Regions from separate parts of the Bradyrhizobium sp. CCBAU 11357 genome, predicted to be linked through region 1. Evidence: predicted binding sites of a transcription regulator. Region 1 holds the regulator's gene; each other region holds the start of a gene.
What was found. Region 1 encodes LexA, which represses DNA repair genes until DNA is damaged. Its sites were predicted from a motif close to TGTTCNNNNTGTGTTCNG; they were not measured.

Region 1 (4,169 bases):
GCGCCCGACGTCGCGGATTTCAGTCCGGGCGATCCGACGGAGCGTTGACCGATGTTGGCCGTGGCGCTCGTCATTCTCGTCCTTGCCATGGCTATCCTCGTTCCGGTCTGTCTCGCCTTCCGCATCATGCCGCGGCGGAGTTGAGCCGACCTCCTCCACCCACCGATCACGCAGGATAAATCATCCCGCGTGCTGCTTTGCCTCACGCCTGCACTCGGCTAGAACTCTCGCCGCCCATTTACCGATGTGCTCAGCAGGAGTTCGCCCGTGGCCCTGATGCCGGTTTCTGACGCGCTTGCCGCGGTGCTGACCGGCGCCGAGCCGCTGGCTGAAGAGATGGTTTGCCTCGACGAGGCCCACCATCGTGTGCTCGCGCACGATGTCGCGGCGCGGCGCACGCAGCCGCCGGAGGCGATGTCGGCGATGGACGGCTATGCCGTGCGCGCATCCGACGCGGCCATCGAGTCCAGGCTGACCGTCGTCGGTGCGGTCGCGGCGGGTCGGCCGTTCGCGGGAAGGATCGGCCCCGGCGAAGCCGTGCGGATCTTCACCGGCGGCGTCGTTCCCGACGGCGCCGATGCGGTCGTGATCCAGGAGGACACAATTGCCGACGGCAAGCATGTCACGATCAAGGAAGCCGCAATTTGTGGCCGGCACATCCGCCCTGCGGGGGTGGACTTCCGCGAAGGCGACGTGCTGCTGCGCAAGGGAATCCGTCTCACCGAGCGCGATCTCGCCCTCGCCGCCGGAATGAATCATCCTCATCTCGCCGTTATCCGCCGCCCGAGGGTCGCGATTCTCGCCACCGGCGACGAGCTGGTGATGCCCGGCACCGCGCCTGGTCCCGGTCAGATCGTCTATTCCAATGGCTATGCCCTGCACGCCCTTGCCCGCAGCGAGGGCGCCGAGACCATCGACCTCGGAATTGCCGCCGATACGCTGGAATCCACGTCCGCCGGCATCCGCCGCGCACGCGAGAGCGGCGCCGACATCCTGGTCACGACCGGCGGTGCGTCGGTCGGCGACCACGATCTGGTCCAGCAGGCGCTCAAGGGCGAAGGCATCGCGATGGCGTTCTGGAAGATCGCGATCCGGCCCGGCAAGCCGATGATGCATGGTCGGATAGGCGCGATGCGCGTGATCGGCCTGCCCGGCAATCCCGTGTCGTCATACGTATGCGCCTTCCTGTTCATGGTGCCCTTGATTCGCGCCCTGTCGGGCCGTTCAGTGATTCATCATCAGCGCGAGCGCGCCGTGCTGGGCCGCGACCTCGGCGCCAACGATCAGCGCGAGGATTATCTGCGTGCGCGGCTGGAGGTGCGCGACGACGGCACGCGCGTCGCCCTTCCCGTCAGCCATCAGGACTCCTCCCTGCTTGCGAATCTCGCTGCGGCACAGGTACTTCTCGTGCGCGCACCGTTCGCGCCGAAGGCCGAGTCCGGCACGCCTTGCGAGGTGCTGCGGCTGCCCGTCTGAGCTGCCCGGCCACACGCATCCGCGAGTTTGGCTGCGTTCACCATAAATTAAGCAGTTGCGGAACACATATCGAACATATAGTGTCCGTTCATGATTTGTTTCGAGGATGTAGCGGCTTATTGCCGACTTCATCGTCTCGGAATCGAACGACATCAACCGGGGGACTTTGGTCGAGATGTTGACGCGCAAACAATACGAGCTTCTGCGGTTCATCAGCGAACGTCTGAAGGAAAGCGGCGTGCCGCCGTCCTTCGACGAGATGAAGGATGCGCTCGACCTGCGCTCGAAGTCAGGCATTCATCGCCTGATCACTGCGCTCGAGGAGCGCGGCTTCATTCGCCGCCTGCCCAACCGCGCCCGCGCCATCGAGGTGATCAAGCTGCCCGAGCTCCAGGCCGCCGCCGGCAATCGCCGCGGCTTCACCCCGAGCGTCATCGAGGGCAATCTCGGCAAGGTGCGCGCGAGCTCCAGCACGCCCGCGGATGAGGGCGAGCGCCCCGTCGCGGTACCCGTGATGGGCCGCATCGCGGCCGGCACGCCGATCGAGGCGCTGCAGACCCGCAGCCACACCATCAGCGTACCGCCGGACATGCTCGGCTCGGGCGAGCACTACGCGCTCGAGGTGCGCGGCGATTCGATGGTCGAGGCCGGCATCCTCGACGGCGACATGGCGCTGATCCAGCGCAACGAGACCGCCAATACCGGCGACATCGTGGTGGCGCTGATCGACGACGAGGAGGCCACGCTCAAGCGCTTCCGCCGCCGCGGCGCCTCGATCGCGCTCGAGCCCGCCAATGCCGCCTACGAGGTCCGCATTCTTCCGCCGAACCGCGTGAAGATCCAGGGCAAGCTGATCGGGCTTTACCGGAAGTACTGATACCGGAAGTAAGCGCTACGCGCGCTTCGTTCGTCGATCCAAGATTGGAGCGGATACTTGTCCGCTCCGGCCGGATGGTCTCTCTGGTTCTGCGCTGACTGTTCGGCGCCTCTTCCCGCGCGACACTCGCCCATGCGGACACGCGGCCATTTCGCTCCGCCGGTAGAGTTGTGCCGACAGCGCCGATAGTGCGGGCCAAATGCAAGGACGCGAGGTTTGTTCCTATCGAATCCGGGAAAGATAATGTGATCGCGTGCTGCGGATGCGAGCCGCAGATTTGCCCATAACCGAGCAGAGCGTTGGAGGCTTCCACTCTGATAGAGGCCTGCGCCTCGAAAGAGACGCGGGTCGCTATCCCAGTATGAGGAGCACCCGATGTGTGACTATAGCCTGCATGCCGTCGCGACGCGCCCCGCCGAAGTTGGCGAGACGATCGTCACGACAACCTTCCGCGGCACCTCGACGCGCGGCTTCGCCTCCGAAGCCGATCTCTCCGTCGCGGTCTGTCTGCTGCCGGGAACGGAGCTCGCTTTCGCCGATAACGTCCGCTATGACAACCGCTGGATCTGGACGCGCACCGTCAACTCCCGCGTCGGCAAGTTCGGCAAGATCGACCCGCACATTCCCGATCGCCATCATGACGCGATCGAATTTCCGGACGGCAAGTACGTGCTGGTGACGCAGCTCGTCGAAGGCCAGCGCGCGACCGTGCTGCAATTGCCGGTGACGCAGCAAGCCATCGAGCGCGAGCACAAGCCGCAGATCGTCGCCGACACGCGGCCCACGATCACGCGCCTGCCGATCGGCTGACGCCGTCGGCCCCGACCGAAAAGTCGAGGGCCAAATTCAAATGCCATCGCCGGCCGCGGCCGGCGAGATGGTATGGTTTGCGTCCTGCGGGATCCCGTCGGACCGATTTTCCCCGCATCGATCTTCAATCGTCGGCCTGCAAGTCGGCCTCCGATGGCGTTGCGTCCCGGTTGCGAGGCAGGGCCGTCTTCGGCACGAGGCTGCCGTCGAAATCCCCCTCGCCGGCGCCGGCCGGCAGCCAAGGACGGCTTGCCCCTCTCGCCCTCACCGCCTGCACCGAAAAACCCTCTCCGCTTCGCGTCAGAGCCAGCGCGCCCTGACTGGCAAGACGCGCCCGATCGACGACCATCGCCGCGCAATCGGGCGGCGCGGGCCGCGCCGTCACCACCAGCGCGGCGCGGCTGCAATCATCGGCCAGCGCGTCGATGCGCGTCGCCAACGCGATCAGCCGTCCGTCCGCGAGCGGCGCCACGCAACCGGACTCGTCACACGACACGCCGCTCACCAACGAGGCGTTGCCGGCATCACGCGGATCGGCATCGGCGGCCAGCCACTCCTTCAGCAGGAAGCTGTCCTTGCTGGCGCGGATCACTTGCAAGCCTCCATCCCCGCCCCGGACCGCGACGCTCGCGCCATCCCCGGCAATCAGGACATCAGGCTGGCGCACCGACAGCCCCCAGAGGATCGCCGCCAGCAGCACCAGGGCGCCGGACCAGCGCAAGGGCGTGCGCAACAGGCCCATCACGATGAGCCCGAGGCTTGCGGCGATCAGCGGCGCGATCCCGAACGCCGGAATGCGGCCGACGGCGCCCGGCAGGGCCGCCACCCAGCGCGCGACCAGGACCATCCACTCGATGCCGATCCCCATCAACCACCAGAACACGCCATCGAGCCCGAAGGGGGCCGCGAGCAGTCCCAACAGCCCGGCCGGCATCACCAGCGCCGAGACCACCGGCATGGCGCCGAGATTGGCGAGTACGCCGTATGGCGTCACGCGATGGAAGTG
Region 2 (4,169 bases), 120 kb from region 1:
GGATGTTGGTGGCCATGCCGACCGCGATGCCGCCGGCGCCGTTGACCAGCAGGTTCGGGAACCGCGCCGGCAGAACCACCGGCTCCTTTTCGGAGCCGTCGTAGTTGTCCTGGAAGTCGACCGTGTCGTCGTCGATGTCCTCGAGCAGCTTCAGCGCGATCTTGGTCAGGCGCGACTCGGTGTAGCGCATGGCCGCCGGCGGATCGCCGTCGACCGAGCCGAAATTGCCCTGGCCGTCGATCAAGGGCGCGCGCATCGAGAAGTCCTGCGCCATGCGCACCAAGGCGTCGTAGATCGCCTGGTCGCCATGGGGGTGGTACTTACCCATGACCTCGCCGACGGCACCGGCGGACTTCTTGTGCTTCTTGTCCGGGGTGTCGCCGCGATTGTTCATCGCGAACAGGATGCGGCGGTGCACCGGCTTCAACCCGTCGCGCGCATCGGGCAGCGCACGCGCCACGATCACGCTCATGGCGTAATCGAGGTAGGACTTCTTCATCTCCTCGTAGATGGAAACGGGGCGAATGTCCGAGGGGTGCGCCGGCTGGTCGCCGGGCTTGTTGTCGTCGTCAGCCAAGGGGGAATCCGGTGAGGTTTTGTCTGGGAATCATATAGCGCATCCGGGGTCGGATAACCACCCTGGCAGCCGCTCGGAAAGCGCTTTTTCCGCTTATTTTTCCAATAACTTACGGGCTCAGAGCCGCGCCCTGGGCGGCCACGGAATCGACCCTCCAGAACCACCCGCAACGCCGGCCTGAACACCAGGGAGCGGCGCCCCGTCAGCCAGCTTTCCGCTGCGCAACGGATCTCACCCCAAACATGAAGCGGGCCCGGAAAATCCGAGCCCGCCCAGCCAATTAGTAAGGTTTGCTGACCCGATGCGGGAAGCGCGATCGAAATCGCCGCCGCACCGCCCGCCGAGCGGTCCGCCCGCTCAGAACGGGATGTCGTCGTCCATGTCGCTGTTGCGGCCGCCGCCGGCGGCAACGGGACGGCGCGGCGCGCTGCTGACGGGTCCGGAGGAGCCGAAATCGCCGCCCGGTTCGTCGCCGAAGCTGCCGCCTCCGCCGCCACCACCGCGGCCGTCCAGCATCGTCAGCGTCGAGTTGAAGCCCTGAAGCACGACCTCGGTCGAGTACTTCTCGACGCCGCTCTGGTCGGTCCATTTGCGGGTCTGCAGCGCGCCCTCGATGTAAACCTTCGCGCCTTTCTTCAGATACTGTTCGACGACCTTGCAAAGCGGCTCAGAGAAGATCACGACGCGATGCCACTCCGTCTTCTCCTTGCGCTCGCCGGTGTTCTTGTCGCGCCAGGTCTCCGACGTCGCGATGCTCAAATTCGCGATCGGCCGCCCGTCCTGGGTGCGGCGGATTTCAGGATCCTTGCCGAGGTTTCCAACCAGAATGACCTTGTTGACGCTTCCCGCCATCGCCGCTCTCCACTCCGAATGCCACTGAATTTCAAAAGGGGCGAATCCCGCTGCCCGCGTTTCTCTGCGCCCGTCGAGGCGACCCTATACGCTTGCGGGCACCGCTCAGCCTGCCACCCCCAGGGTTATCCCCACATATAGCATCGCGCTCAGATTTGTTCCAGATTTGTTCTTTATAGCGATAGAGCAAACATTCGACCGACCGCCAACGAAAAGAGCAGCGCTCCGATGGAACTTTTTTGGGTTCCCGTGAACGACGAAAACCGCTTAACATTCATCAAGTTGTTCCACCTCAGTTGAGCCGCGAGTGTGGCATTCCGGAGACGGACTCTGCCCTTTCCTTAGGCTAGCTTTGCCTCGGAATTGGTTCATATGGGCGTCGCGCCTGATCAGCCGCTTCGGGGACTTTCGTGAAGCGGACGTAACTGGGGAGACTGCAATGAATAAGGTTCTATTTGGCGCAATCAGTGTACTGGCATTGGGGCTGTCGGCTCCGGCAAGCGCGGCAGATCTTGCCGCGCGGCCCTACACCAAGGCTCCCGCTCCGGCGGTCGCTGCGATTTACGACTGGAGCGGCTTCTACATCGGCATCAACGGCGGCGGCGGCACGAGCCGCAAGTGCTGGGACTTCCTCGACACCACCGGCGCCGTCACCGGCGTTCCCGGTACCTTCGTCGGTGAAGGATGCCACAACGCGACCGGTGGCACGGTCGGTGGCCAGATCGGCTATCGCTGGCAGTCGGCCAGTTGGGTGTTCGGCGTCGAAGGCCAGGGTAACTGGGCTGACTTCTCGGGCGACAACGTCAGCACCGTCTTCCCTGGAAGCGCTTTGGTCACCGGTGACCGCAACCGCTCGCGCATCGATGCTTTCGGCCTGATCACCGGCCAGGTCGGTTACGCCTGGAACAACGTCTTGTTCTATGTGAAGGGCGGCGGCGCCGTGGTCGGGGACAAGTACGACGTTTATGCCGCGGCCGGCACGCCGGGCGCCGGCACGCTGCTGGCGTCGGCTCGCGAGACCCGCTGGGGCGGCACCGTTGGCGCCGGCCTGGAATTCGGATTTGCTCCGAACTGGACGCTCGGCGTCGAGTACGACCACATCTTCCTCGGCGACCGCACAATCAGTTTCACGACGCCTGCGGGCGCCGTGTTCGGGAGCGATCGCATCAGCCAGGATGTCGATATCGGCCTGGTCCGGTTGAATTATCGCTTTGGCGGCCCGCTGGTCGGGAGGTACTGATATCCCTCTGATTTCGTGAGTGAATGCAAGGGCCGGCCCGCTGCGCCGGCCCTTCTTTTTTGCGGCACGATGCCTGGACGTAATAAGTCAGCAACCATCACCTTTTCGACTGTTGTGGCTTTTCGGAGACACAACTTGCGGCTTTGGTGGTGTAAAGACGGCGCCAGTTGGGCCGTTGAGTCCGATGCCCTTCCGCAAAGGAAGGCAACAACAGAAACTGGGACTGGGATTAGTTGAAAATGAAAAAGGTTTTGTTGGCTTCGGCCTGTGTGTTCGCTCTTGCGGCCCCCGCTTCGGCTGCTGATCTGGCAGCCCGCCCCTACACCAAGGCTCCGGTGGCTGTGGCCTCGGTCTACAACTGGACCGGCTTCTACCTCGGTATCGTCGGTGGCGGCGCTTGGGAGAACGGTTCCGGCGACCCGCGGATGAAGGGTGGCTTCGTCGGCGGCACCGGCGGCTACAACTGGCAGACCGGCAACGTTGTGTTCGGCGTGGAAGCCGACGGCTCGTGGGCTGATGTCAATGCTTCGGTGACCACCCCTGTTCTCTTTGGCGGCGCCATTATTCCCGTGACCACGAGCTCGCGCATTGATGCGCTCGGCACCGTGCGCGGCCGTATCGGTTGGGCTGTCAACAATGTGCTGTTCTACGCTACGGGCGGCTACGCCTGGATCGACAACAAGATTACCGTCAGCTCGCCCTTGGCAAGCGTCTCCGACAGCAAGTGGCATTCGGGCTGGACGGTCGGCGCCGGCATCGAGGCATTCTTCGCGCCGCAGTGGTCGGTCAAGGGCGAGTATCTCTATCGCAGCCTGGGCGGCGAGACCTATTTCTCGGGTATCGGCGCTCCGGTGAACACCGGCACGCTCAACCTTCACACCGTGCAGGTCGGCGTGAACTATCACTTCGGTGGCCCGGTCGTCGCGAAGTACTGAGCTTCGTCTTTGACGCACCCGCGTTACGAAAGGCCGGCCTCGCGCCGGCCTTTTTGTATTTGTCGCGGCCGTCCGTCCGCTGGCGTTTTCGGACGGATGTGGCGGCCGGGTGACACAACTTTTAGCTTCAATGGTGTAAAGCAACGATGTTACTTGGGTCATGAGGTCCGCTGCTCTTCCGCTCTCCGGAAGACCGGAATGAGAAACGGAAGTGGGGAATGGATATGAAGAAGCTTTTGCTGGCTTCGGCCAGTTTGTTCGCACTCAGCGCGTTGGCACCGGCCTCGGCGGCCGATTTGGCGGCCCGCCCCTACGCCAAGGCTCCGGTGGCGCCGATCGCAGTGTACAACTGGAGCGGCTTCTACCTCGGCATCAACGGCGGTGGTGCATCGAGCCGCAATTGCTGGGATCTCAATGCCGTGCTCGGTGTGGCAATCCCGGTCGTGTCCGAAGGCTGTCACAACGCGACCGGCGGTCTCGTCGGCGGCCAGGTCGGTTATCGTTGGCAGTCGGCTAACTGGGTGTTCGGCCTTGAAGCCCAAGGCGACTGGGCCAATCTGAAGGG
Region 3 (4,169 bases), on a different contig from region 1:
CGCGCGCACCGACGACCAGGGCTGCCGCCTCGCGCGGCGAGAACGTCTTCGAGCGCACAAAGATGCGGTAATCCGCCGGGCCTTCGCTGGAGAGATAGACCACCTGGCCGCCGTCGACCGGCTGCGCGGCGATCGAGACGAGACGCGTCGAGGGACTAGCCTGGCAGGAGTCCGGCTCGGAGCCGAGGCCGTCGTCGACCACGGCAAAATCCGCCGCGTCGGCATCGTCGGTGATCTGCACCCGGACCGTGGCCCGCGCGGGATCGTCGGTGAACGCGACATGCACGCCGGCGGTCCAGAACAGCGAGGTGAGCTCGACCGATGTGTCGCCCAGCGCGATGCAGGGATGCGACACCGAACCGATCTCGGCGCGGGCGAACACCGCAGCCGCGAGCAGGGGAACAGCCGAGGCCAGGAACTTGAAACGCAACATGACGCTCTACTCGCCGGGCCCCGGGAACTCACAATCGAAACGCGTCGGGCCTTATGGTTTGCAGAGCGTAAAGGAAAGTCGTTACCGCCGGGTTGACGCGCGCGGCGCTTACGCCAATTGGCGCACATCCTCCGCGAGTGCGCGGTAGGACAGCGCCTCGGCAAGGTGGAGGCGGCCGATCTTGTCGGCATGGTCGAGGTCGGCCAGCGTGCGCGCCACGCGCAGCACGCGGTGATAGCCGCGCGCCGACAGGCGCATCGTCTCGGCGGCGTCGCGCAGCAGTTTCTGACCCTGCGCGTCCGGCTTTGCGATCTCCTCCAGCACGGAGGCGGGGGCCTCGGCATTGGTGCGGACATGGGGCAGGCCTGCATCCGCATAGCGCGCCAGCTGGATGTCGCGCGCAGCCGCCACGCGGGCGGCAACCTCGACCGATCCCTCCGCCGGTGGCGGCAGGATCAGGTCGGCGGCGGTCACCGCCGGCACTTCGATGCGCAGATCGATGCGGTCCATCAGAGGACCGGAGATGCGCGCCTGGTAATCGCCGGTGCAGCGGTCGATGCGGCCGCGCTTGCAGGCATAGCCGGGCTCGAACGCATTGCCGCAGCGGCAGGGATTCATCGCCGCGACCAGCATGAAGCGGGCAGGGTAGGTGACGCGATGATTGGCCCGCGACACCGCGACCTCGCCGTTCTCCAGCGGCTGGCGCAGCGAATCCAGCACGCGCGGATCGAACTCCGGCAATTCGTCGAGGAACAGCACGCCCTGATGCGCCAGCGAGATCTCGCCGGGCTTGGCGCGCGCGCCGCCGCCGGTGAGGGCTGCCATGCTGGCGGAATGATGCGGCGAGCGGAACGGGCGCCGCGCCGTCAGCGCGCCGCCTTCGATCTCGCCGGCGACGGAGGCGATCATCGAGACCTCCAGCAACTCGCCTGGCGAGAGCGGCGGCAGGATCGAGGGCAGGCGCGCGGCCAGCATCGATTTGCCCGCGCCCGGCGCGCCGATCATGAGCAGATGATGGCCGCCGGCGGCCGCGATCTCCAGCGCGCGCTTGGCGCTCTCCTGGCCCTTGATGTCGCGCAGGTCGAGCGGCGAGGCGGCGGCCTCGTGCACCTTCGGCGTCGGTCGCGACAGCACCTGCGTGCCCTTGAAATGGTTGGCGATCTGGATCAGCGAGTGTGCGGCTATGATCTGAATGTCCGGGCTCGCCCACGCCGCTTCGGAGCCGCAGGATGCCGGGCAGATCAGCCCTTCCTCGCGCATATTGGCGCCAATCGCGGCGGGGAGGACGCCGGCCACGGGCGCGATCGAGCCGTCGAGGCCGAGCTCGCCGAGCACGGTAAAGCCGGTCAGCGCATCCGGCGGGATCGCGCCGATTGCCGCCATCAGCCCGAGCGCGATCGGCAGGTCGTAATGGCTGCCCTCCTTGGGCAGGTCGGCGGGGGCCAGATTGACGATGATCCGCCGCGCCGGCAGTGCCAGCCCCGAGGCGATCAGCGCCGAGCGCACCCGCTCGCGCGCCTCCGACACTGCCTTGTCCGGCAGGCCGACGATGGCGAAGGCCGGCAGGCCGGGCGCGACCTGCACCTGCACGTCGACCGCGCGGGCCTCGATCCCCTCAAAGGCGACGGTGGAAACCCGCTGAACCATGCCGAACCAGCCTGCTTTGTCCTGCAATTAGGGGTAGCAGAGCGCGACCTGTTCCGCAAGAACAATACGGGAACGATCTCCCGGCGCCGGGCCAAATCCTAACCAGACGTAAACGCGCCGCGGAAACTACGTCTCGAATGCGGTCGGCTGTCCTCAGCACATCCCAACGAATGTCCGCTACTGCTAGGCCTGCGGGATGGGCCGTGGTCTAACGGGTGAAAAGTAAATGCTTGCAAATCGCCGGAGAAGCGAACGTCGGGTGTGCAGCCGTCTCGCCAAGATCCATTTTGGCGCGGGCTCGCTGCCGCGGGATTGCACGATCACGGACATTTCGGATGGCGGCGTGAAAGTGGTGGCGGAATTTTTGGAAGTGCCGCCGCAATTCACCATCATCTTCGCGCCCGATTATTCCCGCCAATGCCGCCTGCGCTGGCGCATCGGCTGCGAATTCGGTGCCGAATTCGTCGACTGAACCTCGACGGGCCCGCCTCCTTAACGGGACTTTAGCGTTAATCGGTAAGCATCTCTGATCAGTTGCCGAGTGATCAGAGTATGTCCAAGCGTTCGTCCCTCGCTTTTTCCCCGGCGAGATATCTGTGTTCTGCCGTCCTGATCCTTGCCCTCGGCGGCTGTCAGACCACCGGCATCGAGGACGTCACCGGCGCGCTCGGCGGCAAGAAGGAGTCCGCCGCCAAGGACGGCGCCAAGTCTGACACCAGGGCCGACGCCAGGCCGGAGATGGACGCACTTCGCGAGCGCTATCGCGCCAAGCCCGGCGATCCCGCAATGGCGATCGAATACGGCAAGGCGCTGCGCGACAGCGGCCAGCGCGCGCAGGCGGTCGCGGTGCTCGAGCAGGCCGTGCTCGCCCATCCCGGCAACAAGGCGCTGCTCGCCGGCTATGGCCGCGCACTCGCCGACAACGGCAATTTCCAGCAGGCCTTCGACGTCCTCGGCCGGGCGCATTCGCCCGAGGATCCCGATTGGCGCATCCTGTCGGCGCAGGGCGCAGTGCTCGATCAGCTCGGCCGCAACGAGGAAGCGCAGCAATATTACGCCGCGGCGTTGAAGATCGTGCCGAACGAGCCGACCGTGCTGTCCAATCTCGGCCTGTCCTATATGTTGCAAAACAATCTGTCGAAGGCCGAACAGGTGCTCGGCCGCGCCTATCAGCGCAATCAGAACGATGCGCGGGTCCGCGCCAATCTGGCGCTCGTGCTGGGATTGCAGGGTCGCGAGGCCGAGGCTGAAATCCTCGTGAAGGCAGATTTGCCGCCGGACCAGGCCGCGGCCAAGGTCGCGGCGCTGAAGCAGCTGCTGGCGAAGAAGCAGCAGCGGGCGGACAGGTAATCCGCCCTAAAGCATGATCCGGACCCGAAGGGCCGCGCTAGCGCAAAGTGTGTAGCGGTTTTCCCTCGCGACAAACGCGGAACGCGTTTGCGCGGAGATCATGCTCGAATAAGCTGCGCCTACGACGCCTTGCGATGCGGGGCCGAGCCGCGTCCTGACTTGCCCTTCAGCTTCTTCAAAAGCGGCTCGAGCAGCGAGCGCTTCGGCTTCTTCACCTCGCCGCGGCCGGCGAGGCGGTTCGCCATGTTCTGAAACAGAACGGTGGTGCGGTGGCTCCTGGAGACTTCCGCGATCATCTGGCCGTTATTGGCCGCGGTCGAGAACAGTTTCGAATCGAACGGGATCACCGCGATCGGCTGGCTCTCCATGGTCTTGGCGAAGGCCTTGACCTCGATCTCCGCGCGCTTGGGCATGCCGACCTGGTTGATGCAATACAGCGGCGGCCGGTCGTTCGGTCGCGCCGCCTTCAGCACGCTTAGCATGTTCTTGGTGTTGCGCAGATTGGCGAGATCGGGCTCGGCCACGATCACGATGTCGTCGGCGTTCACCAGCGCGCGGCGGGTCCAGCCGGACCATTGATGCGGAACGTCGAGCACGATGCAGGGCGTCGTCATGCGCAGCGTGTCGAACACCGCGTCAAAGGCTTCGGCGCCGAAATCGTAGACGCGGTCGAGCGTGGCGGGCGCCGCCAACAGGCTGAGGCGATCGGTGCATTTGGCGAGCAGGCGCTCCATCAGCG
Region 4 (4,169 bases), on a different contig from region 1:
TGCACCGTCACGAGCGCTTTGCGCCCGTCGGGAAGATCGATCAACCGGCCGCGGTTCTTGCCGATGGGAGTGATCTTGCCGAACACGCTCTGCGCTGCAGTTGCGCCCATCGCCACGATGAGATCGGGCTGGATTGCCGAAACTTCCCGCTCATACCATTGCCGGCACGCCCGGATCTCCGGGGTGTTCGGCTTCTGGTGCAGGCGGATCTTTCCGCGCGGCACGAATTTGAAGTGCTTCACCGCGTTGGTGACATAGACCTTCTTGCGGTCGACGCCGGCCTCCTCCAGCGCGCGGTCGAGCATCTGCCCGGCCGGGCCGACGAAGGGATGACCGGCGAGGTCTTCCTTGTCGCCGGGCTGCTCGCCGACCAGCATGATGTTGGCATTCTTCGGGCCTTCGCCGAACACGGTCTGCGTCGCGTCCTTGTAGAGATGGCAGGCGCGGCAATGCGCGGCCTCCTCGCGGAGCGTTTCGAGATCGTCGGCAGCTGGCTTGCGTTTCATCGGAGCCTCCGGCCGCTTCTGAGGCTTATGCGGATCGGTTGCGGCATTGGCGATCATGGCACCGGTCATGCGTTCGGCGTCCTCGATCAAGGGCTTAATGATCGAAGCCTCGGGCAGGTTCCTCCAATATTTCTTCGGCATCTCGGCCTGCATCGCCTTCACCTTGAGCCGGGCCGGATTGAAGATGCTGGCGTAGTAACGCCGCCAGGTTTCCTCGAGACGGTCTTCGCCCGGCGCCTCGCTCTTGCTGACGCCCGGCGTGAACGAGAGCGCATGGCCGTCCCAATGCGCGCAGAGGTCCGGGGTCAGGATCGACCAGGGCATGTCGGCAAAGCGCTTGGCGAAGAACGGCGCGGCGAGTTCGACGATGAGATGCTCCGGCTCGAACCATGCGACGTAATGCGCCTGGCGTTCCCGGCCGATCTCGCGGAAGCGCACGAAGGCGTGCATCTTGTGCTCGTCGCGATAGACGGCTTTCGCCATGGCCGTGACTTGCGCGACATCGGGGTCGGTCGCGACCTCGATGAGATCGTGGTTGTCCTTCAGCCGGAACAGCAGGCGATAGAGGATCGCAAAGCGCTCGCCGTCACGATGCAGGATCGCCGCCTTGGCGAGCTCGACGAATTTGCCTGATACGTTGAAGGTGCCGTCGTTCACCTCGAGGATCGGAGACGGCGCGGGCGGCGCGAACAACTCCGCTTCGCCGCCTTGCACGGTCCAGGTGATATCGCTGGGCGGCACGTGGTGAAGCACGAGGCTCCGCGCGGCCTTGCGCCAGCCGTCGAAATCGGTTTCGGTGTCGAGGGTGATGTACTGCATCAGAAGCCAAATCCCAGTTGCGTTGCCTTCGGCTTGAACCGTTCGATCAGCCCGGCGGAATCGAGACGATGCGATGAGGGGCGGTGATCGCTGAGGACGATGAACGGCAGCGCCTTGTTGCGTGGCACATGCAGCCGCGCGAGATCGGCGAGGCGGATCGTGGTGGTGCGCCTTGTTGCGATGATGCGGTCGACCGTCCTGGTGCCGAAGCCCGGAACGCGCAGCAGTTCCTCACGGCTGGCGCGGTTGACGTCGAGCGGGAAGCGATCGCGGTGGCGCAGCGCCCAGGCGAGCTTGGGATCGATGTCGAGCGGCAGCATCGCGCTGTCGTCGACGATCTCGCCGACATCGAAGCCGTAGAACCGCATCAGCCAGTCGGCCTGGTAGAGCCGGTGCTCGCGCAGCAGCGGCGGCGCGCGCATGGGCAGTGCGCGGCTGGCATCGGGGATCGGGCTGAAGGCGGAGTAATAGACGCGCCGCAGCCGGTAGGCGCCGTAAAGGTTGGCGCTGGTGTGGAGAATGGTGTGATCGGAGGCGCTATCTGCGCCGACGATCATCTGCGTACTTTGTCCGGCGGGCGCGAAGCGCTGCGGCTTGGCCTTTGTTTTCGTTGTGCGGTTCTCCTCGGCCTCGTCCAGCTTCAGCCGCAGCCGGCCCATGGTGCGGCGGATCGCGCGCACGTCCTTCTCCGGCGCGAATTGCTGCAGGCTCGCCTCCTCAGGCATCTCGATGTTGATCGAAAGGCGGTCGGCATATTTGCCGGCCTCCGCGATCAGCGCATCGTCGGCCTCGGGAATGGTCTTCAGGTGGATGTAGCCGCGGAAGTGATGCTCCTCGCGCAGTTTGCGCGCGACGCTCACCACTTGCTCCATCGTGTAGTCGGGGCTGCGGATGATGCCGGAGGAGAGAAACAGGCCCTCGATGTAGTTGCGCCGGTAGAAGTCGAGCGTGAGCTTGACCAGTTCGTCGATGGTGAAGCGGGCGCGTGCTACGTTCGAGGACGCGCGGTTGACGCAATAGAGGCAATCGTAATTGCAGGCGTTGGTCAGCAGCACCTTGAGCAGGGAGATGCAGCGTCCGTCCGGCGCGTAGGAATGGCAGATGCCCATGCCAGGCGCAGTCGAGCCCATGCCCTTGCCGTCGCTGGAATCCCGCTTCTCGGTGCCGCTGGAGGCGCAGGATGCGTCGTATTTGGCGGCGTCCGCCAGAATCTCCAGTTTGCGTTGCACGTCCATTTGGGAATCCCTTTGATTCAACTCATGAATCCGACAGCGCGCCAATTCGATTGACTCTTCGAGCACCGTTAGCTTTATATTAGAACATATCATGAACAAATGAGCCAGCCGTTGGTTCTTCTTTTGAAGACCACGGCACCAATTCCTGAAGGAGCGGCGAGCATGAGCGGCGCACGCATCAGCGCGCTTGCGACCTTGCGCAGCCAGATCGAGCGCATCGAGACGGCGGAGGTCGTGCATCAACACGATCGCGTCGCGCTCGGCCACAGCGAGGCCGACAGCGCGCTGAAGGGCGGGCTCGCGCGCGCGGCGATCCACGAGGTGTTTTGCGAGGGGCGCCAGGGCGCGGCCGCGACGGGCTTTGTCATGGGGCTTGCGGGACGCGTGAGCGCGCGTCGGCCGCTGCTGTGGGTGCGACAGGATTTTTCAGAGCTCGAAGCCGGTGCGCTGTCGATGAGCGGGCTTGCCGAACTCGGCCTCGATCCGCGCCGCCTGGTGATGGTGCGCGCGGCCGATGTCGAGAGCGCGTTGCGCACCTCGGCCGATGCGCTCGCCTGCGATGCGCTGGGCGCCGTCGTGCTCGAGCTGTGGGGCGAGACCAGACAGTTCGATCTCGTGGCAAGCCGCAAGTTGACGCTGGCCGCGCAAGGCTCGGGCGTTACCGGCCTCTTGCTGCGGATGGCGGCGCAGCCGCTGCCTTCGACCGCGGAAACACGATGGATGCTGCGGGCGGCGCATTCGCCGCCGGGCTCGGTGTGGAGTGCCTGGGGCGCGCCGGTGTTCGATGCCGAGCTCTTGCGCAATCGTCATGGCCCGTGCGGCCGGTGGATCATGGGATGGAATTGTGATGAGTGCCAGTTCAGTGAACCGTCGACGTATCCTCAGCCTGTGGCTGCCGCGCCTGCCCATCGACAGGATCCAGCGGTTCCTTGGCAGCGCCGGGCTGGGTAAAACCAATCATGAGCCTGATATCGTCGTCATCAAGGACAACAATGCGCTGGTGATCCATGCGCTGGACGAGGCAGCCGAGCGCTTCGGCCTGTATATCGGCCAGCCGCTCGCCAATGCGCGGGCGATGTGTCCGGACCTGCGTGTGTTCGACGCCGACCCTGTCGCCGATGCGAAGACGCTCAGCGATATCGCCGACTGGTGTGACCGTTTCACGCCGCTGGTGGCGCTCGATGCGCCGCACGGGCTGTTCCTGGACATCACCGGCTGCGCCCATCTGTTCGGCGGCGAGGCCGCGCTGCTCAAGACGCTGGTCCGCGCGCTCGGTCGGCAAGGCTTTGCCGTCAGCGCGGCGATCGCCGGCACCTCGATCTGCGCCCGCACGCTGACGCGGCAGGCATCCGGCACCATCGTTGCCGATGGCGGCGAGGCGGAGGCGATCAGGTCGTTTCCAGTCTCCGCGCTCGGTGCAGGTGAAGCCATCACCACCGGCCTGCGTCGCGCCGGGCTGAAGAGCATCGGCGACGTCGCCTCGCGCAGCGCCTCCGAAATCACGGCGCGGTTCGGCGAGCGCTTCTCCACGCTGCTCGCCCATGCGCTGGGGCAGGGCGATGCGCCGATTAGCCCGCGAAAACCGCTGCCCGATTACATCGTGGAAAAA

Region 2: the regulator LexA is predicted to act here: its motif matches at 1,586-1,603, upstream of XI05_RS24825 (single-stranded DNA-binding protein).
Region 3: the regulator LexA is predicted to act here: its motif matches at 2,138-2,155, upstream of XI05_RS34620 (YifB family Mg chelatase-like AAA ATPase).
Region 4: the regulator LexA is predicted to act here: its motif matches at 2,641-2,658, upstream of XI05_RS36875 (putative DNA modification/repair radical SAM protein).

What each region holds. Positions count from the first base shown of each region.
Region 1 covers NZ_LBJW01000106.1:36,746-40,914, reverse strand. Annotated here, with positions in the region: gene XI05_RS24295 (hypothetical protein) at 1-48, shown strand, start outside; gene XI05_RS24290 (molybdopterin molybdotransferase MoeA) at 268-1,476, shown strand; gene lexA (transcriptional repressor LexA) at 1,652-2,353, shown strand; gene XI05_RS24280 (hypothetical protein) at 2,729-3,163, shown strand; gene XI05_RS24275 (ComEC/Rec2 family competence protein) at 3,288-4,169, opposite strand, start outside.
Region 2 covers NZ_LBJW01000106.1:151,883-156,051, reverse strand. Annotated here, with positions in the region: gene gyrA (DNA gyrase subunit A) at 1-577, opposite strand, end outside; gene XI05_RS24825 (single-stranded DNA-binding protein) at 935-1,429, opposite strand; gene XI05_RS24820 (outer membrane protein) at 1,869-2,669, shown strand; gene XI05_RS24815 (outer membrane protein) at 2,909-3,604, shown strand; gene XI05_RS24810 (outer membrane protein) at 3,829-4,169, shown strand, end outside.
Region 3 covers NZ_LBJW01000112.1:136,922-141,090, forward strand. Annotated here, with positions in the region: gene XI05_RS34615 (hypothetical protein) at 1-433, opposite strand, end outside; gene XI05_RS34620 (YifB family Mg chelatase-like AAA ATPase) at 542-2,080, opposite strand; gene XI05_RS34625 (PilZ domain-containing protein) at 2,307-2,552, shown strand; gene XI05_RS34630 (tetratricopeptide repeat protein) at 2,633-3,430, shown strand; gene XI05_RS34635 (AAA family ATPase) at 3,550-4,169, opposite strand, start outside.
Region 4 covers NZ_LBJW01000113.1:216,462-220,630, forward strand. Annotated here, with positions in the region: gene XI05_RS36870 (UdgX family uracil-DNA binding protein) at 1-1,325, opposite strand, end outside; gene XI05_RS36875 (putative DNA modification/repair radical SAM protein) at 1,325-2,560, opposite strand; gene XI05_RS36880 (ImuA family protein) at 2,723-3,511, shown strand; gene XI05_RS36885 (Y-family DNA polymerase) at 3,408-4,169, shown strand, end outside.